Linked DNA regions of Paraburkholderia fungorum. The protein of the gene in region 1 interacts with the protein of each later gene in a pairwise test. Links are inferred from orthologs where the notes say so. Each region holds a gene or a part of one and is shown on either strand. Other genes may lie near its edges.

What was found.
Region 2: the proteins of serC (region 1) and selB interact in binary tests that used the Escherichia coli proteins (3 or more experiments, as listed by UniProt). The link is inferred for Paraburkholderia fungorum from one-to-one orthologs.

What each region holds. Positions count from the first base shown.
Region 1 is NZ_FNKP01000001.1:2,970,793-2,978,939, reverse strand. The notes cover bases 2,965-5,894. They hold serC (3-phosphoserine/phosphohydroxythreonine transaminase), read left to right. Parts: upstream 2,965-3,853; coding sequence 3,854-4,936; downstream 4,937-5,894. Other genes in these bases: pheA (prephenate dehydratase), read left to right, coding at 5,015-5,894; BLS41_RS13135 (hypothetical protein), read right to left, coding at 3,559-3,891; BLS41_RS13140 (DUF2059 domain-containing protein), read left to right, coding at 2,965-3,519. Outside these bases: gyrA (DNA gyrase subunit A), read left to right, coding at 144-2,780; more of BLS41_RS13140, read left to right, coding at 2,917-2,964; more of pheA, read left to right, coding at 5,895-6,097; hisC (histidinol-phosphate transaminase), read left to right, coding at 6,216-7,328; BLS41_RS13115 (prephenate dehydrogenase), read left to right, coding at 7,380-8,147. UniProt on the Escherichia coli protein: Catalyzes the reversible conversion of 3-phosphohydroxypyruvate to phosphoserine and of 3-hydroxy-2-oxo-4-phosphonooxybutanoate to phosphohydroxythreonine. Is involved in both pyridoxine and serine biosynthesis.
Region 2 is NZ_FNKP01000002.1:276,671-293,118, forward strand. What follows is about bases 6,103-9,102. They hold selB (selenocysteine-specific translation elongation factor), read left to right. Parts: upstream 6,103-6,645; coding sequence 6,646-8,559; downstream 8,560-9,102. Other genes in these bases: selA (L-seryl-tRNA(Sec) selenium transferase), read left to right, coding at 6,103-6,649. Also shown: fdxH (formate dehydrogenase subunit beta), read left to right, coding at 2,479-3,411; BLS41_RS17570 (formate dehydrogenase subunit gamma), read left to right, coding at 3,398-4,054; formate dehydrogenase accessory protein FdhE, read left to right, coding at 4,171-5,172; more of selA, read left to right, coding at 5,210-6,102; BLS41_RS17595 (YncE family protein), read right to left, coding at 9,241-10,719; BLS41_RS17600 (DUF305 domain-containing protein), read right to left, coding at 10,748-11,233; BLS41_RS17605 (DUF4148 domain-containing protein), read right to left, coding at 11,495-11,836; BLS41_RS17610 (serine hydrolase), read left to right, coding at 12,750-14,339; BLS41_RS17615 (thiosulfate dehydrogenase), read left to right, coding at 14,302-15,234; BLS41_RS17620 (response regulator transcription factor), read right to left, coding at 15,367-16,014. UniProt on the Escherichia coli protein: Translation factor necessary for the incorporation of selenocysteine into proteins. It probably replaces EF-Tu for the insertion of selenocysteine directed by the UGA codon. SelB binds GTP and GDP.

The DNA.
Region 1 (8,147 bases):
TCGTGACTGCCCTGCTAATAGGTATACGTACCCTCGGCGGGAGCGGATTCGCGGCATGTTAGAATCGCGTGATGTATTGCGCCTGCAATGCTTACGCGAAGGCGCGGTTAATCCCGCGTCTTGGCACGTAAAAGATACGGATAATGGATCAATTCGCCAAAGAGACTCTGCCAATCTCCCTAGAGGAGGAAATGCGCCGTTCGTATCTCGATTACGCGATGAGCGTGATCGTGGGGCGTGCGCTTCCCGATGTTCGCGATGGCCTGAAGCCGGTTCACCGGCGCGTGCTATACGCGATGCACGAACTGAACAACGACTGGAACCGTGCTTACAAGAAGTCGGCGCGTATTGTCGGCGACGTCATCGGTAAATATCACCCGCACGGCGACACGGCTGTTTACGACACCATCGTCCGCATGGCGCAGAACTTCTCGCTGCGCTACATGCTGGTGGACGGCCAGGGCAACTTCGGTTCGGTCGACGGCGACAATGCCGCCGCGATGCGGTACACCGAAATCCGCATGGCGAAGATCGGCCACGAACTGCTCGCCGACATCGACAAGGAAACGGTCGACTTCACGCCGAACTACGACGGCAGCGAAAACGAGCCGGCCATTCTGCCCGCGCGTATTCCCAATCTGCTGATCAATGGCTCGTCCGGTATTGCGGTCGGCATGGCCACCAACATACCGCCGCACAACCTCAACGAGGTTGTCGACGCATGCCAGCACCTGCTGAAGAACCCCGAAGCCACGATCGACGAACTGATCGAGATCATTCCGGCGCCCGATTTCCCGACCGCCGGCATCATCTACGGCGTGGCCGGGGTGCGCGACGGCTATCGCACCGGCCGTGGCCGCGTGGTGATGCGGGCCCTCACGCACTTCGAGGAAATCGACCGCGGTCAGCGCATGTCGATCATCGTCGACGAACTGCCGTACCAGGTGAACAAGCGTTCGCTGCTGGAACGCATCGCCGAACTGGTCAACGAGAAGAAGCTCGAGGGCATTTCCGACATCCGCGACGAGTCCGACAAGAGCGGTATGCGCGTCGTGATCGAGCTGAAGCGCGGCGAAGTGCCGGAAGTCGTTCTCAACAATCTGTATAAGGCGACCCAGCTTCAGGACACCTTCGGCATGAACATGGTCGCGCTGGTCGACGGCCAGCCGAAGCTGCTGAACCTGAAGGAAATGCTGGCGTGCTTCCTGTCGCATCGCCGGGAAGTTTTGACCCGCCGCACAGTATATGAACTGCGTAAGGCGCGCGAACGCGGTCACGTACTGGAAGGCCTGGCTGTCGCGCTCGCCAATATCGACGAGTTCATCGCGATCATCAAGGCCGCGCCGACTCCGCCTATCGCCAAGCAGGAATTGATGGCGCGTCCGTGGGATTCGTCGCTGGTGCGCGAAATGTTGTCGCGCGCCGAGACGGATAACGCGTCGGCCGGCGGTCGCGAAGCCTATCGTCCTGACGGTCTGAACCCGTCGTTCGGTATGCAGACCGACGGTCTCTACCGTTTGTCCGACACCCAGGCTCAGGAAATTCTGCAGATGCGTCTGCAACGCCTGACCGGTCTGGAGCAGGACAAGATCATCGGCGAGTACCGCGAAGTGATGGCGCAGATCGCCGACCTGCTGGACATTCTGGCTCGCCCGGAACGCATCACGGCCATCATCGTCGACGAACTTACGTCGATCAAAGCCGAATTCGGCGACGCGCGCCGCTCGAAGATCGAGCTGAACGCTACCGAACTGAATACCGAAGACCTGATCACGCCGCAGGAAATGGTCGTGACCATGTCGCACGCGGGTTACGTGAAGTCGCAACCGTTGTCCGAATACAGCGCGCAGAAGCGCGGTGGGCGCGGCAAGCAGGCCACGGCGATGAAGGAAGACGACTGGATCGACACGCTGTTCATCGCGAACACGCACGATCACATTCTGTGCTTCTCGAATCGCGGTCGAGTTTATAGCGTGAAGGTCTATGAAGTTCCGCAAGGTTCGCGGAACTCGCGGGGCCGTCCGATCATCAATATCTTCCCGTTGCAGGAAGGCGAAAAGATTACGGTTGTCTTGCCGGTCAAGGAGTTTTCGGCCGACAAATTCGTCTTCATGGGCACCGCGTTAGGAACGGTAAAAAAGACGCCGCTAGAAGCCTTTGGCCGCGTGTTGCGCAAAGGTATTATTGCGGTCGGTCTGGATGACGGCGATTACCTGATCGGCGCAGCGATCACCGACGGTCAGCACGACGTCATGCTGTTCTCCGATTCCGGCAAGGCGGTTCGCTTCGACGAGAACGACGTGCGTCCGATGGGCCGTGAGGCACGCGGTGTGCGTGGCATGCAGCTCGAAGACGGGCAGAGCGTGATCGCGTTGCTGGTGGCCGGCGACGAGCAGCAGTCGGTGCTCACGGCTACCGAAAACGGGTTTGGCAAGCGTACGCCGATCATCGAGTACACCCGTCACGGGCGCGGTACGAAGGGCATGATCGCCATCCAGACCTCGGAGCGCAACGGCAAGGTCGTCGCCGCCACGCTGGTCGATCAGGAAGCGCAGATCATGCTGATCACCAATACCGGCGTGCTGATCCGTACGCGTGTGTCGGAAATTCGGGAAATGGGCCGCGCAACCCAAGGTGTTACACTCATCAGCCTTGACGAAGGGACCAAGCTTTCCGGTCTGCAACAGGTTGCTGAGGCGGAAGCAGAGGGTGATGTGGAAGGCGACGCCGAAGGTCCTGCCGAAGGCGGTAGCGGCGGTGAAGACGGTGGCGCAGCCTGATCGCGTCGGCAGTTTCAGTCTCAGTTAATGGTTGAAAGCTAAGCTGCGCAGGAACATTGGCGCGCCGGATCTGCATAGGTCCCGCGCATCTCCTGCGCAGCGCGCAGTTCAAGTTAATTTCTCTCAGGGAGTAATGATGCAAAAACGATTCAAACAGCTGATGTTGCTGGCTGCCCTCGTGCCGACCTTCGCTATGGCTCAAGCTCTGCAAAGCCCGGCTCCGGCGGCTCCGGCTGCTGCTGCAGCACCGGTTGATCCGGCCAAGCAGGCTGCTATCAAGGACCTGCTGGACGCAATCGACGCACAGAAGCTGGTTGGCGCAATCGGCAACAGCGCGCAAATGCAAGCCAAGCAACTGGTTCCGGCCATCCTGTCTGACGCGTTGAGCGAAAACAAGTCGATGACGGACAAGCAGAAGCAGGCTTCCGTCCCGGCTCTGCAAAAGAACGCCGTGCCGAAGCTGGTTGACGGCGCAGGTCAAGTGTTCGCAACCGACGGTTTCCGTCAGGACGCGATGCAAGCTCAGTACGACGCATACGCGAAGTACTACAGCACGTCGGAAATCAAGGATCTGACGGCGTTCTACAAGAGCCCGACCGGCCGCAAGTTCATCCAGGTTCAAGACCAGGTTGGCCGCGACGTCGTGAACGGCTTGATGCAAAAGTACATGCCGCAATCGATCAAGGCTACGCGTGACCAGGCAGACAAGGAAGTCGCCGCGGTCAAGCCGGCTAAGTAAGCACCAGGTCGAAAGGCTGCGCTGACATCGCGCAGACCGCTATTTGAAGGGCGTGCCAGACAGGTTGTACGGCGCGCCGGGTTTGGCGGGTTGGCGATGACAATGCGATAATGGCTGTTTGCGCACACGCGCAGACGGCCATTTTCTTTTTCGACGCGAAATTTGCGGAAACACGGAAAAACGCTGCAGCAAATCCGTTTCTGAATATCCGCGCTCACGAACCCGCGTCGTCAGATTCACATGGCCTGCTTCATCGTGGTGACCTTCCCGGTTGCCACCTTCGCCGACTTTTGCGCGATCTTTCTTGTTTCGCGCCTGCTTCCAGGACTTCACGATGCGCGTCTTTAATTTCTCTCCCGGTCCGGCCGCCATGCCTGAAGAAGTGCTGCGTCAGGCGGCCGACGAGATGCTCGATTGGCAGGGCAGTGGCATGAGCGTGATGGAAATGAGCCATCGCGGCAAAGAATTCATGTCGATTCACGAGGAAGCGCTGACCAATCTGCGTGAGTTGCTCGACGTGCCGGCGAGCCACCGCATTCTGTTCCTGCAAGGCGGCGGTCTGGCCGAAAACGCAATCGTGCCGATGAATCTGCTCGGCGCCAACCCGCGTGCAGATTTCGTCGTCACCGGTTCGTGGTCGCAGAAGTCGTTCAAGGAAGCGCAGAAGTACGGCGCCGCGCACCTGGCCGCGAGCGGTCAGACGGCGGACGGTTTCACGCGTGCGCCCACGCGCGCGGAGTGGAATCTGTCGGACGATCCGGCTTATGTGCATCTGTGCACAAACGAGACCATTCACGGCGTCGAGACCTTCGAGATTCCCGACCTCGGCGACATTCCGCTGGTTGCAGATGCGTCGTCGCACATCCTGTCGCGCCCGATGGACATCGCCAAATACGGCGTGCTGTTCGGCGGTGCGCAGAAAAATATCGGCATGCCCGGCGTGACGGTGGTGATCGTGCGCGAAGATCTGCTCGATCGCGCGCAGTCGATCTGTCCGTCGGCGTTCGAATGGAAGACCGTCGCCGAGAATAATTCGATGTACAACACGCCGCCCACCTATGCGATTTACATCGCCGGGCTCGTGTTCAAGTGGTTGAAAAAGCAGGGCGGCCTTGCCGCGATGGAAGCGTTGAATATCGAGAAGTCGAAGCTGCTGTACGACGTGATCGATTCGAGCAGCTTCTATCTGAACAAGGTCGAGCGTGGCTCGCGCTCGCGAATGAACGTACCGTTCTTCCTCGCGGATGAGTCGCGCAACGATGATTTCCTGGCCGGCGCGAAAGCCCGGGGAATGGTGCAGCTAAAGGGCCACAAGTCCGTCGGCGGCATGCGGGCGTCGATTTATAACGCCGTCCCGCTCGAAGGCGTCAAAGCGCTTGTCGAATACATGAAGGAATTCGAACAGCGTAACGCCTGAGTCAGATTGACTGGCAGGTGTGCGTATCCTTTCCAGCACGCATTTGTGCAGCAGCTACCGGCAGGGCCGTTTTCACGCATGGACGACGAACTTAATACCCGACTCAAACCTCTGCGCGAGCGCATCGACGCGCTCGACGCGCAATTGATCGCGCTCCTCAACCAGCGCGCCGCGGTGGCGCTCGAAGTGGGCGAGGTCAAGAAGCATTTCAACGCGCCGGTGTTCCGGCCGGAGCGCGAACAGCAGGTGATCGCGCGTCTGCAGGACATGAGCGAAGGGCCGCTCGCGAGCGAGCACATCAGCGCGATCTGGCGCGAGATCATGGCGGCGAGCCGCGCGCTCGAAAAGACCATCAAGGCCGCGTATCTCGGGCCGGTCGGCACGTATAGCGAGCAGGCGATGCACGAGTACTTCGGTCAGTCGATCGAAGGCTTGCCGTGCCCGTCGATCGACGAAGTGTTTCGTTCGGTCGAGGCGGGCGCTGCCGAATTCGGCGTCGTGCCGGTCGAGAATTCGACCGAAGGCGCGGTGTCGCGCACGCTCGATCTGCTGCTGCAAACGCAGCTCACGATCGGCGGCGAACTGGCTTTGCCGATTCACCACAATCTGTTGACGCTGAGCGGCAATCTCATTGGCGTGAAGCGCGTGTGCGCGCATGCGCAGGCGCTGGCGCAGTGTCAGCGGTGGTTGTCGACGAACGCGCCGCATCTGGAGCGGCAAGCGGTGTCGAGCAATGCCGAGGCCGCGCGCATGGCCGCGGAAGATCCGACGGTTGCGGCAATCGCCGGCGATCGCGCGGCGACCCACTATGGTCTGCAAGTGGTGAACGCGCTGATTCAGGACGATCCGCATAACCGTACGCGCTTCGTGATGATCGGCAAGCAGCCGTCTGGCGCCAGCGGTTATGACCAGACTTCGCTGATCGTGTCGGTAGTGAACGAGCCGGGTGCAATGGTGAAATTTCTGGAGCCGCTCGCGCGCCACAGCGTGTCGATGACGCGTTTCGAGTCGCGTCCGGCCCGCGTCGGCACGTGGGAGTACTACTTCTATATCGACGTCGAAGGTCATCGCGACGATCCAGCCGTGTCGGCCGCCCTCGTCGAACTCGGCGAAAAAGCTGCGTTCCTGAAGATACTCGGGTCGTATCCGCGCGCCCGGTAATCGCCGGGCAAGCCACGGAACAGGCGGCGCGCACAGGCGCGTCGCAAACAACAGCATTCGGGCGACAACACGCCGCCCAGCCGCACAATCATTAATTCATAGTCGTTCGGAGATATTCATGACAGCGTCTTTCGGTCCTTCTTACGTGCGCGCGATCGCGCCTTACATCGCCGGCAAGCCGATTTCGGAAGTGGCCCGCGAGTTCGGTCTGGACGAAGCGACCATCGTGAAGCTGGCGTCGAACGAAAATCCGCTCGGCATGCCCGAGTCGGCGAAAAACGCGATGGTGCAGGCCGCCAGCGAACTCGGCCGCTACCCGGACTCGAATGGTTTCGAGTTGAAGGCCGCGCTGAGCGAGCGCTACGACGTGCCGGCCGAGTGGGTCACGCTGGGCAACGGCAGCAACGACATTCTCGAAATCGCTGCGCATGCGTTCGTGGAAAAGGGTCAGTCGATCGTCTTTTCGCAGTATTCGTTCGCGGTCTACGCGCTCGCCACGCAAGGCGTTGGCGCCCGCGCGATCGTCGTGCCGGCCGTCAAGTATGGTCACGACCTCGACGCAATACTTGCCGCAATCACCGACGACACTCGCCTCGTTTTCGTCGCGAATCCGAATAACCCGACTGGCACGTTTATCGAAGGCGCAAAGCTCGAGGCGTTTCTCGACAAGGTGCCGCTTCACGTCGTCGTGGTGCTCGACGAGGCGTACACCGAATATCTGCCGGAAGAAAAGCGCTACGACTCGATTGCGTGGGTGCGCCGTTATCCGAATCTGCTGGTGTCGCGCACGTTCTCGAAGGCGTTTGGGCTGGCTGGTCTGCGCGTCGGCTTTGCAATCGCGCAAACTGAACTGACCGATCTGCTGAACCGCCTGCGTCAACCGTTCAACGTGAACACGCTGGCACAGGCGGCTGCAATCGCCGCGTTGAACGACAAGGCGTTCCTCGAGAAGAGTGCGTCGCTTAACGCGCAAGGCTATCGGCTGTTGACTGACGCATTCGACAAGCTCGGCCTCGAATACGTGCCGTCGGATGGCAACTTCGTGCTGGTGCGTGTCGGCAACGACGATGCGGCCGGCAATCGCGTGAATCTGGCGTTGTTGAAGCAGGGGGTGATCGTGCGTCCGGTCGGCAATTACGGGTTGTCGCAATGGCTGCGCATCACGATCGGCCTGCCGGAAGAAAACGCAGCATTCCTCGCGGCGCTCGAAAAGACGCTCGCTACCGCGTAAGCGGTAATCCTTGACCCGCGCGCTTGTCGGCACGACTTGCGCGCCTTTTGTGTGATCGACGTGGCCGCGTTTTCTTTTAACAAGCTGGTGATTTTTGGTGTCGGCCTGATCGGCGGATCGCTTGCGCGCGCATTGCGCGAGCGCGGCGAGGCTGACGGCGAGCGCACCGTGATCGGTGTGGGGCGCTCGTCGGCTTCGAGCGAGCGGGCGCTGGAGTTGGGCGTGATCGACGGCGCAGCGGCGTTGAATGACGATGCCGCGTTGCGCGACGCGCTGTCCGGCGCCGATTTCGTATTGCTCGCGGCTCCGGTCGCGCAGACGCAGCCGCTGCTCGAACGCATCGCGCCGTTTCTCGACGCCGGCACGATCGTCACCGATGCGGGCAGCACGAAGTCGGACGTGGTCGCCGCCGCGCGTGCAGCGCTCGGCGCGCGGATCGGTCAGTTCGTACCGGGGCATCCGATTGCGGGTCGGGAGTCGAGTGGGGTCAATGCCGCGCTGCCCGATTTGTACGTCGGCCGCAATGTCGTGTTGTGCCCGTTAGCCGAGAACTCGCCGCAAGCGGTCGAGCGCGTCGCGGCCATGTGGCGCGCAACCGGCGCGCTGGTCCGCGAAATGACGCCTGAGCAGCACGACCGCGTGTTCGCGTCGGTCAGTCATTTGCCGCACGTTCTGTCGTTTGCGCTGGTCGAGCAGATTCTCAATTCGCCCGACGCCGCGCTGAAATTCTCGTTCGCGGCAGGCGGTTTCCGCGACTTCACGCGGATCGCCGCGTCGAGCCCGGAAATGTGGCGTGACGTGTGCGTCGCGAATCGCGCG
Region 2 (16,448 bases), on another replicon or contig:
ACGGTGGCAGGTCTTGCCCCGACGTTTGGCCGTGGAGCGATGACGAACCATTGGGTCGACATCAAGAACGCGGATGTGATTCTCGTAATGGGCGGCAATGCGGCCGAAGCGCACCCGTGCGGCTTCAAGTGGGTGACGGAAGCGAAAGCGCACCGCAAGGCGCGTCTGATCGTGGTCGACCCGCGTTTTACGCGCACGGCGTCGGTGGCGGACTATTACGCGCAGATCCGTACCGGCTCGGACATCGTGTTCTTGGGTGGGGTGATCAACTATCTGATCACTAACGACAAGATTCAGCACGAGTACGTGAAAAATTACACGGACATGTCGTTCATCGTCCGTGACGACTTTACGTTTACCGACGGTCTGTTTTCCGGCTACAACGCCGACAAGCGCAAATACGATCAAAGCTCGTGGGACTACGAACGCGGCGACGACGGCTTTGCGAAGGTCGATCCGACGCTGCAGAATCCGCGTTGCGTCTATCAACTGCTGAAACAGCATTACTCACGCTACACGCCCGAGCACGTCGAGCGAATCTGCGGCACGCCGAAGGACAAGTTCCTTCACGTGTGCGAGATGCTTGCGTCGACGGCGGTGCCCGGCCGTGCCGGCACGGTGCTGTACGCGCTCGGCTGGACGCATCACTCGGTCGGCGCGCAGATCATCCGCACCGGCGCGATGGTGCAGTTGCTGCTGGGCAATATCGGCATCGCGGGCGGCGGCATGAATGCGCTGCGCGGTCACTCGAACATTCAGGGCTTGACCGACCTCGGTTTGATGTCGAACCTGTTGCCGGGCTACATGACGCTGCCGATGGAAGCCGAGCAGGACTTCGACGCGTACATCGCCAAGCGCGCAACCCAGCCGCTGCGGCCGAACCAGTTGAGCTACTGGCGCAACTATCGCGCGTTCCATGTCAGTTTCATGAAGTCGTGGTGGGGCGATAACGCGACCGCGCAGAACAACTTCGGTTACGACTATCTGCCGAAGCTCGATAAGTCATACGACATGCTGCAGGTCTTCGAGCTGATGAATCAAGGCAAGATGACCGGCTACATCGCGCAGGGCTTCAACCCGCTCGCCGCGGCGCCGAACAAGGCGAAGATCGGCGCGAGTCTGGCCAAGCTGAAGTGGCTCGTCATCATGGACCCGCTCGCGACGGAAACGTCGGAGTTCTGGAAGAATTTCGGCGAATTCAACGACGTCGATACCGCGTCGATCCAGACCGAAGTATTCCGTTTGCCGACCACCTGTTTCGCGGAAGAACGCGGATCGCTGGTCAGTTCCAGCCGTGTGCTGCAGTGGCACTGGCAGGGCGCGGAAGGTCCCGGCGAATCCAAGAGCGATCTGGAAATCATGTCAGGGTTGTGGCTGCGCATGCGCGACGCTTATCGAAAGGACGGCGGCAAGTATCCCGATCCGATCCTGAACATGAGCTGGCCGTACGCGGACCCGGAAAGCCCCACGCCCGAAGAACTGGCTATGGAGTTCAACGGTAAGGCACTCGCCGACGTCACCGATCCGACCGACAAGACCAAGGTGCTGGCCAAAAAGGGCGAGCAGCTGGCGAGCTTCGCGCAATTGCGCGACGACGGCAGCACCGCGAGCGGCTGCTGGATCTTCTGCGGATCGTGGACCCAGGCGGGCAACCAGATGGGCCGCCGCGACAACTCCGACCCGACCGGCATCGGCAATACGCTGAACTGGGCGTGGGCATGGCCGGCGAACCGGCGCATTCTGTACAACCGCGCGTCGTGCGATGTCAGCGGCAAGCCGTTCGATCCAAAGCGCAAGCTGATTGCGTGGAACGGCAAGACGTGGTCGGGCGCCGACGTTCCGGACTTCAAGGTCGACGAGCCGCCTGAAAACGGTATGAATCCGTTCATCATGAATCCGGAAGGCGTGGCGCGTTTCTTCTCGCGCGACGGGATGGTCGAAGGGCCGTTCCCCGAACACTACGAGCCGTTCGAAACGCCGCTCGGCTACAACCCGATGCACCCGGACAACAAGCTGGTGGTCAGCAATCCGGCCGCACGCGTGTTCCCGGACGACAGGGCGGCGTTCGGCACGCACGAGAATTTCCCGCATACGGCGACCACTTATCGTCTGACCGAGCATTTCCATTACTGGACCAAGCACGCGCATCTGAACGCGATCATCCAGCCGCAGCAGTTCGTGGAAATTGGCGAGGAGCTGGCGAAGGAGGTTGGCGTGGTGGCGGGAGATCGCGTCAAGGTGTCGTCAAACCGCGGGCATATTTTCGCGGTCGCGCTCGTCACCAAGCGCATCAAAACGCTGATGATCGAAGGCAAGAAGGTACAGACAGTCGGGTTGCCGTTGCATTGGGGCTTCAAGGGACTCACGAAGCCGGGCTATCTCGTCAATACGCTAACGCCCTCGGTGGGCGATGGGAATTCCCAAACACCGGAATTCAAGTCGTTCCTCGTCAAGGTCGAAAAGGCATAAGGAAAAGAGATGGCACTGCAATCACTGGATATCAGACGCCTGTCGGCAACGACCACGCCCCCGCCGCAGGTGCGGGAGCCGGTCACCGGCACGGTCGCCAAGCTCATCGACGTGTCGAAGTGCATTGGCTGCAAGGCGTGTCAAACCGCCTGTATGGAGTGGAACGATCTGCGCGATGAAGTCGGCGAGAACGTCGGGGTGTACGACAATCCCGCCGATCTCACCGAGCATTCGTGGACCGTCATGCGGTTCTCCGAGTACGAGAACACCGAGGGCGATCTGTCGTGGCTGATCCGCAAGGACGGCTGCATGCATTGCGAAGATCCGGGCTGCCTGAAGGCGTGTCCGTCGCCGGGTGCGATCGTGCAGTACACGAACGGCATCGTCGATTTCCACGAGGAAAACTGCATCGGCTGCGGTTATTGCGTGACCGGCTGCCCGTTCAACGTGCCGCGCATTTCGAAGAAGGACAACCGCGCGTACAAGTGCACGCTGTGTTCGGATCGCGTGGCGGTGGGTCAGGAGCCGGCTTGCGTGAAGACCTGCCCGACCGGCGCGATCATGTTCGGCACCAAGGAAGACATGCATCAGCAGGCGGCCGACCGCATCGTCGATCTGAAGGAACGCGGTTTTCAGAACGCTGGTCTATACGATCCGGCGGGTGTCGGCGGCACGCATGTGATGTATGTACTGCATCACGCCGACCGGCCGTCGCTGTATCACGGTTTGCCGGACAATCCGAAGATCAGCATCATGGTTTCGGTGTGGAAGGGGCTGGCGAAGCCGCTGGCGCTGGCCGGTATTGCGTTCGCGGCGGTGGCCGGGTTCTTCCACTACACGCGCGTGGGTCCGAACGAGGTCAGCGAGGCGGATGAAGCCGAAGCCCAGCATGAAGCCGATGAAGTACGCCGTTCAAGGGAGGCATCCAATGAAGCACCCTGAGCAGACCGACCTGAAAGACGTGAACGGTCATAGCCTGATCCAGCGCTATACGCCGAACGAGCGCACGAATCACTGGATTACCGCCATCACGTTCGTATTGCTGGCGCTGTCCGGGCTCGCGATGTTTCATCCGGCGATGTCGTGGCTTTACGCGATCTTCGGCGGCGGACAATGGACGCGCATTCTGCATCCGTTCGTCGGCTGCGTGATGTTCGTGTCGTTCCTGATTCTTGCGTTGCGCTTCTGGCATCACAATTATCTCGACCGCGCGGACATCCAGTGGATGAAGCAGATCGACGACGTGCTCAACAATCGCGAGGAAAAACTCCCCGCGATCGGAAAGTACAATGCCGGCCAAAAGCTGCTATTTTTTACGATGGTGCTGTGTTTGCTGGCGTTGCTGGCCAGCGGCATCGTGATCTGGCGGCGCTATTTCTCGTTCTATTTTCCGATCGAGGTGATTCGCTTCGCGGCGGTGGTTCATGCGGCGGCTGCGTTCGTGCTGATCGTCGGCATCGTCGTGCATATTTATGCAGCGTTGTGGATCAAGGGATCGATCGGCGCCATGACGCGCGGAACGGTCACGTATGGCTGGGCGAGAAAGCATCATCCGAACTGGTTCAAGGAAATCATCGGCAAGTAGTGGTTCAGTCTCAGGCAAGTCAGGCCGCGCGCTTCTCCAGGTGCGCGGCACCATGAGCCGCCGCCTTCGTTCGATGATGAACAGCGGCGGCTTTTCAGTTTTCAGAGGTCGATACTTTGGTCCAACGCATTCTTGAAGCCGGCGATATCGAGTCGCTCGATCACACGTCGATTCCTCGCATCCGCACGCCGGAGCGTCTTGCCGTGTTCGCACCGCGTGCCGCGCGTTTGCGTCAACTGGCGGCGCTCAACAATCCGATCGCCGGTTATTTGAGGTTGATGGCCGTGCTCGCCGATGCACAGCAGGCGGTGATCACGGGCTTCAAGGCGCAACCGCCGAGCCGCGAGTTGATCGCGAGCGCGCAAGAGCATTCGATGCCGTTGATTCCCGCGCTGTCCGGCATGCGCGATCCGGCGTGGCATGGCGTGTTGCGTCAGTTGCTCGACAAGTTGCAGGCCGCAGGGCCGTTGACGCCGCCGCTCGAAGCATTGATCGCCCGCTTGCGCACCATCGATCCGGCCGCGCTCGAAGCGCAAGCCGATGCGATTTTTGCGCAGCGTTTCGACGAGGTCGATCCGGCGAGCGCGCCGTTCATCATGGCCGCGCTGCAAGTAGTCTGGACCGATCTCGCCGCCGATATCGACAAACGCGAAGTCCCGTATCTGGAGACGCTCGGTTTGTGTCCCGTTTGCGGATCGCACCCGGTCGCGAGCATCCTGCGCGTGGGCGGTTCGTACGACAATTACCGTTATCTGCAGTGCGGCTTGTGCGCGACCGAATGGCATATGGTCCGCTCGAAATGCTCGAATTGCGATTCGACCAAGGGCATTGCGTACCATGTGGTTGGCTCGCCGGAAGCGGACGAGGCTACGCGCGAAGCCGAATCGAAGAACGCCGCCTTGAAGGCGGAATCGTGCGACGAATGCCATACTTACCGCAAAATCGGCATTCAGTCGAAGGACTACGATTTCGAGCCGTTCGCGGACGACCTCGCCAGTCTCACGCTGGATCTGTTGATGGGGGCGGAAGGTTACCGGCGTGCGTCGCCGCATCCGTGGCTGTGGCCTGAGCAGGCCGACGGTGACTCGGCGGATGAGTCTGCGAGTGAGCCCGATTAAGCATCGACCAGGCTCGACAAAATAAAAGGATGGCTTCGTGAGCGACGTAAGCGGCTCTGAATTGCGCGCGCTGATGGCACGCGTGCCGTCGGTGGAAAAGGTCATTGCATCGACGGAATTTGCGGCGCTCGTCACCGAGTTTGGGCGCACCCAGGTGCTCGGCGCGTTGCGCGATGCGCTCGATCAATGGCGCGTGGCTGCGCTCAACGCACAACCGGGCGATGCGGCCGTCAACGCGCTCGACGTCGCACAGCTTCGCGAATCGGTTGAACGCGCCTTGCGCCGACGCAACGAATCACGTTTGCGCAGCGTCTTCAACCTGACCGGCACCGTATTGCACACCAACCTCGGGCGCGCGTTGTTGCCCGACGAAGCCGTGCAGTCCGTGATGAAAGCGCTCACGCAACCCGCCAACCTCGAATTCGATCTCGACACCGGCAAGCGCGGCGACCGCGATGACCTGATCGATGAACTCATTTGTGAATTGACCGGCGCCGAAGCCGCGACCGTCGTCAACAACAACGCGGCGGCGGTGCTGCTCACGTTGTCCGCGCTGGCGTCGAAGAAAGAAGTGATCGTGTCGCGCGGCGAGCTGGTTGAAATCGGCGGGGCGTTTCGCATTCCCGACATCATGAGCCGTGCGGGCGCGAAGCTGCGCGAAGTCGGCACGACCAACCGCACGCATCTGAAGGATTACGACGAGGCGATCAGCCCGCAAACCGCGCTGCTGATGAAAGTCCACGCGAGCAATTACGCAATTAGCGGCTTCACCAAAGAAGTCGGCCTGAACGAAATCGCGCCGCTCGCGCATGCGCGCGGTCTGTCGGTGGCAGTCGATCTCGGCAGCGGCACGCTCGTCGATCTGAGCCAATGGGGATTGCCGGGCGAGCCGACTGTGCGCGAAACCGTCGAAGCGGGCGCCGATCTCGTCACGTTCAGCGGCGACAAACTGCTTGGCGGCCCGCAGGCGGGCTTGATCGTCGGCCGGCGCGATCTGATCGCGAAGATCAAGAAGCATCCGTTGAAGCGCGCGCTGCGCGTCGGCAAGTTGACGCTCGCCGCGCTGGAGCCGGTGTTGCAGCTTTATCGCGCGCCGGAAAAGCTCGTGGGACGCCTGACCACATTACGCCTGCTGACCCGTTCCGCCGACGACATCCGTCTCGCCGCCGAGCGCGTGCAACCTGCATTGCAGCGTGCGATTGGCGAGCGCTATGCGGTGGTGTCTGAGCCGATGTTCAGCCAGATCGGCAGCGGCGCGTTGCCCATCGATGTGCTGCCGAGCTACGGCCTCGTCGTCAGGATGGCCGACGGCAAACGCGGCGGCCGGCAATTGCTGGCGCTGGAAAAGCGGCTGCGCGAGATGGCGCGACCGGTCATCGGCCGGATCGCGGACGACGCATTGCGCCTCGACCTGCGCTGCCTCGAAGCCGCCGACGAAGCGCAACTGATCGGGCAACTGAAGGGCGAGCACGCATGATCGTCGGTACGGCCGGGCATATCGACCACGGCAAAACGAGTCTGGTGAAGGCGCTGTCGGGCGTCGACACCGATCGTCTGAAAGAAGAAAAGGCGCGCGGCATTTCAATCGAGCTGGGGTACGCGTACGTGCCGCTCGATAACGGCGACGTGCTCGGTTTTATCGACGTGCCGGGTCACGAGAAACTCGTGCACACGATGACGGCGGGCGCGAGCGGCATCGATTTCGCGCTCCTCGTGATCGCCGCCGACGACGGCGTGATGCCGCAAACGCGCGAGCATCTGGCGATTGTGGAATTGCTCGGCATTCAGCGCGGCGCGGTCGCGTTGACCAAGGTCGACCGGGTGGACGAACAGCGTCTGCGCGACGTGCACAACGAGGTGACTGCGTTTCTGAGCGGCAGCGTGTTGCAGGCCGCACCCGTGTTTGAAACCTGCGCAACGCAAGCTAACGACCCGGGTGTGGCCGCGCTGAAATCGTACCTTCTCGGCGCGGCCGTCGCGTGGCATAAGCGGCGGTCCGACGGACTGTTCCGGCTTGCCGTCGATCGCGTTTTCACACTCGCAGGGCAGGGCACGATCGTGACGGGGACGGTGGTCGCCGGCAGCGTGAGCGTCGGCGATACGATGCTGCTTGCGCCGAAGAATCAGCCGGTGCGCGTACGCAGCATCCATGCGCAAAACCGCCCCGCCGAAACGGGACGCGCCGGCGAGCGTTGCGCATTGAATCTCGCGAGTATCGAAAAGAGCGCGATCGATCGTGGCGACTGGATCGTCGATTCGCGTTTGTCGCAAGCGTCCGAGCGCATCGATGTCGCACTGACCTTGCTTGCCGACGCATCCGTCACGCTCGAACATTGGACGCCGGTGCATGTGCATCTGGGCACGCAGCATCAGGTCGCGCATGTTGCTTTACTCGAGAGCGACACGCTCGGCGCCGGTCAGCGCGCGCGCGTTCAACTGGTGTTCGAGCGGCCGATATGCGCGGTGCCGGGCGACCGGTTTGTCGTGCGCAATGCGCAGGCTGATCGCACGATTGGCGGCGGACAGGTGCTCGATCCGTTCGCGCCGTCGCGCAAACGCCGCTCGGCTGAACGGCTGGCGTGGCTCGATGCAATCCGGACAATGCTCGACACCGGCACGCTCGACGCGATGTTCGCGAGAGCACCGCTCGGTTTATCGCGTGCGTTGCTGGAGCGGCTCACGGGTAGGTCCGCGAGTGCTTTGACCTTGCCTTCGGACACGCGCGTGGTCGAGTTGCCTGGGCACGACGCGCTGCTCGTTGCCGATGCGTCGTGGCAGGCGTTGAGCGCGCGCGTGATCGCGTCGCTGACGCAATATCACGAGCGCTCACCGGATGAGTTGGGGCCGGACGTGTCGCGCTTGCGGCGCATTGCTGCGCCTCTGGCCGACGACGCACTCTGGCGCGCGCTGATCGATGATGCGGCTGCGCGCGGTGAGCTGGTCAGGCGTGGACCGTGGCTGCATTTGCCCGGTCATGCCGTGACGCTCGACGCCGCCGATCAGGCGCTCGCGGCGGCGCTTCTGCCGGCGGTGAAGGCGGGGCGTTTCGATCCGCCGTGGGTGCGCGATCTGGCGAGTGCGCAGGGCGTGTCCGAAGATCGCATGCGCCAGTTGATGCGCAAACTCGCGCGTCAGGGCGAGCTTTTTCAGGTCGTCCACGATCTTTTTTATCATCAGGACGTGATCCGCGAACTCGCTTCGATCGCGGCGGCCGAAGCGGCCAAGAACGCGGGGACGGTAGCTGCCGCACCGTTTCGCGATGTCACCGGATTGGGACGAAAACGCGCGATCCAGCTTTTGGAGTTCTTCGACCGCGTTGGGTATACTCGCTTCCACCGTGGCCTGCATCTGATGCGCACGGATAGTCGCTGGCTCGATCTGCTTTGATCTTTAGTTCACGTAGTTCAATCACCGTAGGAAGGCATTCGTATCCGGTGGTACGGCTGGGCTTCAAACCCAGTTGAGGGCGTCAGACGTTCTCAGGTCGGTTCGACTCCGGCTGCCTTCCGCCAGAAAGGTATCGGCGGTTGTGGGAGTGGAGGAGGAATTGTGGAGTTCATCAATTAATGTCGTTTACGACACGAATTGATTGGTTCCGCGTCGACCCTTATCTATTCTTTCGCTATTCGCGATAGCAACGCCAATATGGGTCACATTGAAATTACAATGTCCGCCATGTTCGAGCTGGCGAATTTGGTTGCATAAATCTACGAGCTTCGTGCAACCCAAGTTTATTTTTTTGATGAGGTAGATGGGCTCCGTTGCCCTATACATAGGGGAACAGCCCCTTGGATTTGCGTCCAGGCGCAAGGAACATCGTATCGCCATCGCGCGATATTTCCATGATCGTATTGCAGTCAGATTTCGTCTTGGCATTGACGATTGCGACCTCCAGCCCGTCTCGCAGATAGGGAGGAGGCGCTTGAAAATCTTCCAATGATCGACGCCCCATCATTGCAGCGTACAACACGCCAAACCAGCCATTGACGACTTTACTTCGTTCTTGGTGACAACTTCACTTCACTCTACGTCAGCGCGGCCACCTTGATGCGGCGTATCGGTCGTCCATCACAGCGACTGGACCTGCACGGCATTTCCCGTTTTGCCTTCGACCGTCGGGGCAATGACGAGGTAGCGTCGCGTGACTCCTTCCGGAGAGATTTCCGTGGGTCCCGGCGCGACCACTTGCCGGATCTGCCCTATCGCGTCGACGATTGCCGAGCCAGCCGGGTTGGTCATGAAACGCGCAAGCGGCTCTACCGGTCCGCTTCCATCCGCAGAACCACTGAGTCCCAGCACGTAGGGTTGCTTCGGTTGCAGGCCCGTGACGGATGCCTGCAGGACCTGCACCACGCCCTGCTCGTATAGCACGACACTGGTTGGCGCGGCCGCCGCATCAGCATGGTCGACGCCCACCATCGATAGATGTGCAGCCTGGCCGGCTACACCGAGTGGTTGCATGTTCTGGGTGCCATCGCCTTCCGGAACGGCATTCGACACATACGCGATGGCCTGCGGCGCCTGACCGATCGGGACAACCGCGATGACCTTGTTGGTGCGCGTGTCGATTGCCGTCATCGTGTCGGAGTTTTCGAGTCCGACGTAGATGCGCGAGCCATCGCCGGATGGCCAGACGCCGTGTGGCATGTTGCCGACCGGAATCGTTGCGACCTGCGCGAAGGTGTCCGTGCGGAACACCTTGACCGCATTGAGTCCGCCCACCGTGATGTAGGCGAACGATCCCTTTGAATTGACGGCGAAGTTGACGTGGTTGGTGATCGGCCCCGTGTCGAGAGTCTTGATCAGCGAGAACGGTGGATGAGCATCGAACACCTGCGTTTTACCGATGTCCTTCAGCGTAAACCACACCTGTTTGCCGTCCGGGGTCGCCGCGATATTCGGGCAGAATGGACTGTCCTGCGTGACTTTCGCGACGATCTGATGGTCGGCCACCGTGATCACATCGACTTCCGGATTGAACGACGAACATACATAGCCATATTTTCCGTCGGTAGAAAAAATCGTCATGCCGGGTCCCGCTGGCGTGACGATACGGGTTTTTTCGGCATAGGTCCCGGCGTCGAGCACGTCGATGTAATTTTCGCCGCGCACGGTCACCCAGACTTCGCGGCCGTCCGGCGTGTAAAACGCTTCGTGCGGTGAGCGGCCCACGTAGGTCGTGTGTTTGATCGCGTTCGTTGTTGTGTCGATGAACGTCACCGAATTGGAGCCGATCGCCACGATGGCTAGCGTGCGGTGATCGGGTGAGTAACCCATGCCGTGCACGAGCACCTGGCCTTTATAAAGCGGGCTGAAGTTGCCGGGCGACGGATCGCCGAGACGGATCACCCCGATCAGATGGTTGTCCACCGGATCGATGATCGACACCGTGTTCGAGAATTGCTCGGACGCATAGACACGGTCGTGATGACTGATCGGCACGTTGGGATCGCTCGACGCGCCCGGAGCCTGGCCTGCGCAGGCTGCGGGCAAGTGTGCGAAAGCGGTGGCCACCAGTGTGACTAGCAGAATGCAGATTTGCTTCATTTGGTATCTCCGGGGAATGTGAGGGCACTCATCGCAGGACTTGGCGAGCGTTAGCGGGCATCGGCATCTGCATGCCCGTTTGATGAGGCGCGGTCTGGGGCGAAAGAACCGGTTGCATCTGCGTCGGGACGGGCGCGGGCGGCGGTGGCGCGCGGTTTAGCGCGATGTTCATCGCAACAATCTCCTGCTGCTGATCGACGATGATTTCCTGCGCGATGCGTCGCAACTGTTCGTTGTGGCCGTAGCGCAGTTCGACTTCCGCCATGTCGATCGCGCCCTGATGATGCGGCTGCATCATGGCAACGAAGTCGTCGTCGATATCACCGCTTGGCGCGGCCGCCATACCGGTCATCATCCGGTTCATCGCCTCATTGTTTTCAGCGAGAAACGGCTTTTCCATGGGGTCGGGGGCAGCCCGATGCTGGGCAAGTGTCGATAGCGGGAAAGTCGTTAGCAGACCGGTCAGTACGATCAACGGCAGCCAGGCTGGTCGCCAGTTTTTCAGGTTTTCCATGGGGCCTCCATTCCATAGTCAGATGTCTTTGACATCGCCGCGTGACAACATGACGCCGATTTCATATCGGATAACTTAATATGCACAGACTGATGGCACGCCACCATTCTGAAATGAGCTGTGCGACCCATACCAACGTATATCTGGTAAGTCTTGTCGACATGGCGTCATGGCATGCCTACGGCAAAAATGAGGCGGTTCGCCGTGTTCCGGCCGAACAACGGGCCGATTGGGCGAACCGCGCGAGTTGTTTGCCGTTTGTCAGCTTCCGAAATAAGGCGTGCAGTAACTCGCCGGACCCACGCAGTTGTCGTTCATTGCATGGTTGTGACGCCGCCCGGACTCAGTGCGATTCGTCGAACCGCCTACGCTGCTTGTCGCGGCAGCCGTGCCCTCGGTGCTTAATTTAGCTTCGGCAGCCTCGATATCGGCGGGATACGTCTGGTGATCACCGGTTGCCGGCGAATATCCCGCCTTTTCTATCTGAACCAGCTCTGCGCGCACTTCGGCGCGGGTGAGCGAGGCGTTGGTTTGCTGGGCGAATCCGCACAGGGGGACAATGAAAAAGCTCGTGGCAACGATGAGGGAAGCGAAGGATTTCATGGCAACTCCTTTGAACGCCGGGTGGCGAGTGATTGCGGAAAAGATCGACGAGGTCGGGGTGTGCCGACTGGGTTGTCGGCCAAACAACGCACGAATGTCGAGCCGGGTGAATACAAACGCTGCGTACGGGGGTCGCTCCAGCGATCCGTTTTGTCCGTGTTCGTATTCGACCGTGCTGTAAGAAGATTAGAGGGGGCGACGTGTCCACACCATTCTGCGAACGTGTAGCTGCGCATGGTCCTTCGACGGGGTTACCCATACCAACGTGGAGGTCGTCCCTTGTCGGCCCTTCAGCATGGGCGAACAGTGTGATGATCGTCGTGTGAGCTAGCGACAGGACAAGATCACGCGGTCTCAGCCTGTAGCACAGGTACTAGTACATGCACAGAATGAACAAGTCGCGCTTGGAGTGACGGCCGAAAAACCGTTCGCCCATACTTTTAAGCTTGCTCATTGTCGGATGATGAGTGGCGGCGCAATACTCCAATCGACTCTCCGCCTATTTGCACGATCCCTTCGTAGCAGACACGGACCGCAACTCTGCGTCGCGTCGCCGACGACGACGGCGCCCAATTTGCACGGGATAACTGAATAGATGTGCATCGAGATCTGCGCCGATTGTCAGAAGTGTCGACGCTCTCGCCGGCCAGCTTGCCGACTGCGGAAAGCCCGAACCAATTCGCGCGTGCCGCCCAAAAAACGGGCGAATCCAATACTAATGGATACCCTGAAGTACTGATAAGACTACCCTTCGGACGCCGAAGGTACGATGGTCGTCAACCTCCGCCAAATCTAAGCTGGTCACATCCGGATACAGATGAATCCGGCTTCCGGTTGGGACCGAGCGCATTAGCGACAACGTTGAAAAGCGCATCCCACGAATAAACAACGTTCTATTTGCGGAGCACATCAAATGAAAACATCTAGCCTCAGCCTGGCCGCCGCAGTCTTGTCCGTCGGCATGGCATTGTCGTTCGCATCGCCCTCAACCTATGCAGAGCGAGGCGACGCGCGCCTGGAATATTACGGACAAAGCATCGACACGATGATTGCCGATTTCATGCAGGAAAAGCACATTTCCGGCTTGACCATGGCCATTGTCGAAGCTCCCTATATTCCGCGCGTCGCAGGATATGGTGAAAGCGACACCACGAAGAAACTGCTGGCATCTCAGGGAACGCTCTGGAATATCGGACCGATCACGCAGGGCTATACGGCAGTCGCGGTGATGCAGCTGGTCGAAGCCGGCAAGATGGATCTGCACGCACCGGTCGCGACATATGTTCAAGGCTTGCCGTCGGCCTGGTCGAAGCTGACTGTGATGCAATTGCTGCAACACGCAACGGGTCTCGCCGACTATCGACAGGCGCCCGGCTATGACGCGACCCGCGAGTATCAGCCGCAGCAGCTTGTCGATCTGGTGAAAGACAGCAAACTGGCATTCAAGCCAGGGACCGCCGTGGCGCAAAGTGCGACGAATTTTCTGCTGCTCGGCATGGCGATCGAATCGGCTAGCGGCATGAGCTACCACGACTTCATCTGGAACGGTCAGATCAAGCCGTTGAATCTGACTCACACCATGTTCATCGAAGACTTTCCGGAGCATGCCGCTATCGACCCGGTCGAGAAGACCGGCATGCGCCACCACCTGTTCACCGGCGACGGCCACTATATCAATCCCGTTGAACCTTCCGCCGGCTACCGGCTGGTCAATGGACAACTGACCGATGCGCGGCCCGCGACTTCGTCGAGCGCGTTTGCCTTCGGCTCGCTATGGGCTTCGGCCGAAGATGTCAGCACCTGGGATATTGCACTGGCCGGCAACGAGGTGATCAAAGAGGCGGCGCACCGTGATCTGGTCTATAAGCCGACCCGGCTCGACAACGGCATGGTCGTGCCGGCCATGGCCGGATGGCAGTTCACGAAGCATAAGGGCTTCATGGATATCAAAGGCAACGCGCCGGGCTATAGCGCTTACTTGAGCCGCTTCACCAATCCCGACGAACTGGTTTGCGTGACACTGCTCGCCAATACCGAAGGCGTCGATCTGACGGATCTCGCGCGACGCATCGCCTCGGCCTACGATGCCCGTTTGGGCTCGGGTAACGATCCCGCGCAAACGTCCACCTATGAAAGTGTATTCGGCGTGAAGGAAACGGTGGCACGCCTTGAAAAGAACATCAAAGCGGCGAATGGCCAGATCTTTGCGCACTTCGATCATCAGATGAACGCCGAGCAGGCGGGACTCAGCATGCGGCCGACCGAAGTACTCGTGTTCGGCAATCCGGCAGCCGGCACCATGCTGATGCAGGAACAACCGGGCATCGCGAGCGAATTGCCGTTGCGTGTCGCGGTCTGGGAAGACGAGCGTGGCAGAACGTGGGTGAGCTACACCAACTTCGACCGGATCGCAGAGCGCTACGGCATTCACGACGCCAAGACGATCGCGGCCATGAAGGCCGGCGTTGCTGAACTCGTACGCAAGTCGAGCAGTGCTTATTGAATCGAGCTGTGGGGCTGGCGTGCGCACGGCGCGTCCAGACCCACATCGCCTGAGAGACACCCATATACCAATCATGAGGTTTGATATGTCGACTACTCTGCAAGGTTCAAAACGCCGGGACGTTCTTCGAACGATGGGTTTCGCCGCGCTGTCCGTCGCCGCGCTTCTGCCGCAACGGCGTGCAGAAGCGAAGGAAGCACATGACGTCGCGATGTTAGCGGGGCTGGATGGTGCAACGACGCTCACGCAACTCGGCAAACGGCTCGCTGCGGCGCCCCGTCGTCGTAATTTCGAGTCTGTGCCGTTCATGCTGACGGATCGCCAGTATTGGGATTTCGATGCCGCCGAGCAGCTGTTGCAGTATCAGTCCAAAGCCCGTCAGGTCTGGGAAAACACGGATCTCGCGGGACCATGGCCCGGACTGATGCGCGAAGCAATGAACGGGCAGGTCTTTGCCAACAGGAATGCGGATTTTCTGGCCGTTTCCGCGACCCACGGTCTTGCTCACCTGGCGTTGTTCGCGCAACCGATGTGGGACACGTATAACCTCGCCGCGCTCGCGGGACCGAAGTTCGCAACGAACACGCTGATCGTCGAAAAAGCAGGTGTGTCGCGATCGGACAGCATTGAAAACGTGGCCGGTTTTTACGGCCCGGCGAATAACAACGTGACTTCGCTACAGCGCCGCGGAGCGGTCTTTATCGCCTGTCACGATTCCATTCACGCTATCTCGCGTGCGCTTCAGAGTTCGGCCGGGCGGCCTGCGGCATCGGCCGACAGGATTGCGGCTGATCTGACTAATAACCTGATTCCGGATGTCGTGCTGGTCCCGAGCGTGGTGTCGTTTATGGTCGACCTCCAGAGCAGGGGGTTCACCTATTCGAAAGGAGGTTGAGCGTTCTGGCAGGCGCTGGATCGAAACGATGGAGCGCCGCACGCTCCATCGCATGTTTCGTCATACAGAGCGGTTCGCACGCGGCAGGTCAGCCGCAAGGGGCCCGGGTCCGCGTGCTGGACGCGGCCTTTATCAAGCCGGGCTACGGCGAAGCGTGTCGCTTTTGACTCCAGGTTCGACGCCCAACGTTTGCACTTTGCGGACCAGGTCGGCCACCGAGCGGGCCGCCATCTTCCGCATCGCCTGTCCGCGGTGCATCTTCACCGTGACTTCACTGACATTCATTTCCGAAGCGATCTGTTTATTGAGCAGCCCGGCAAGCACGAAACTCACCACTTCGCGCTCGCGCGGCGTGAGCGAGTCATAAGACGCGCGCAACGACAGCACCGATTGCTCGGCCAGCATTCTTTCGCGGTCTTTTGCCAACGCGTTCGATACGGCGTCGAGCATGTCCTGGTCACGAAATGGTTTCGCGAGGAAATCCTGCGCGCCGGCTTTCATTGCTTTGACCGTCATGGCAATGTCGCCGTAGCCGGTCACGAAGACGACCGGCATGCGCAGATTGCGGCTTGCCATTGCGTCCTGAAACTGCAGTCCGTTCTCGCCACGTAAGCGGACGTCGAGAATCAGGCAACTGGGTGCGTCCTGTTTCGAATGGTCGAGAAATTCCTGTGACGACGCAAACGTCTCGACCGAAAGCCCCACTGACCGCAGCAGGCCAACCAGCGCGCGCCGCACGGATTCGTCGTCGTCGACGACATAGACCATCGATGTTTCCATATTTGGGCTCGATTTGTTTGCGGCGGGTTGTCGCTGTGGAATCATCTGGGGTGCTCCTTGGTCCATCGGTGCAACGCACCTGCTTGACCGGACAGAGGGTCGGCGCGCGCCTCGCTGATTTGTTATTAGTCCTGGCTGACTCGGCCGATTCTCAGGGTGCGTGGCGGGCCGAATCAGTGGGGTATTGCGCTGAGCCGATTCATTTTAGGCCAGCTTGACCATGCCGCGCCAGCGTCTCGCAATGCTTTCGGAACGTAAGTATTGCGAGGCTGCCGACAGTCGCAGCGTTCGCCGCACAAACAGCGCGTGCCACTATCCCTTGGTCTGGGAGCATTTCTAACGCGGTCTCAGTGTCGAGCGGCGTTGCTCGCAGCCGTGGGCAGAAAACTGTTCGGGTCCCATACTTTAGTATGCTTTTCGTCGGACGACGCAGT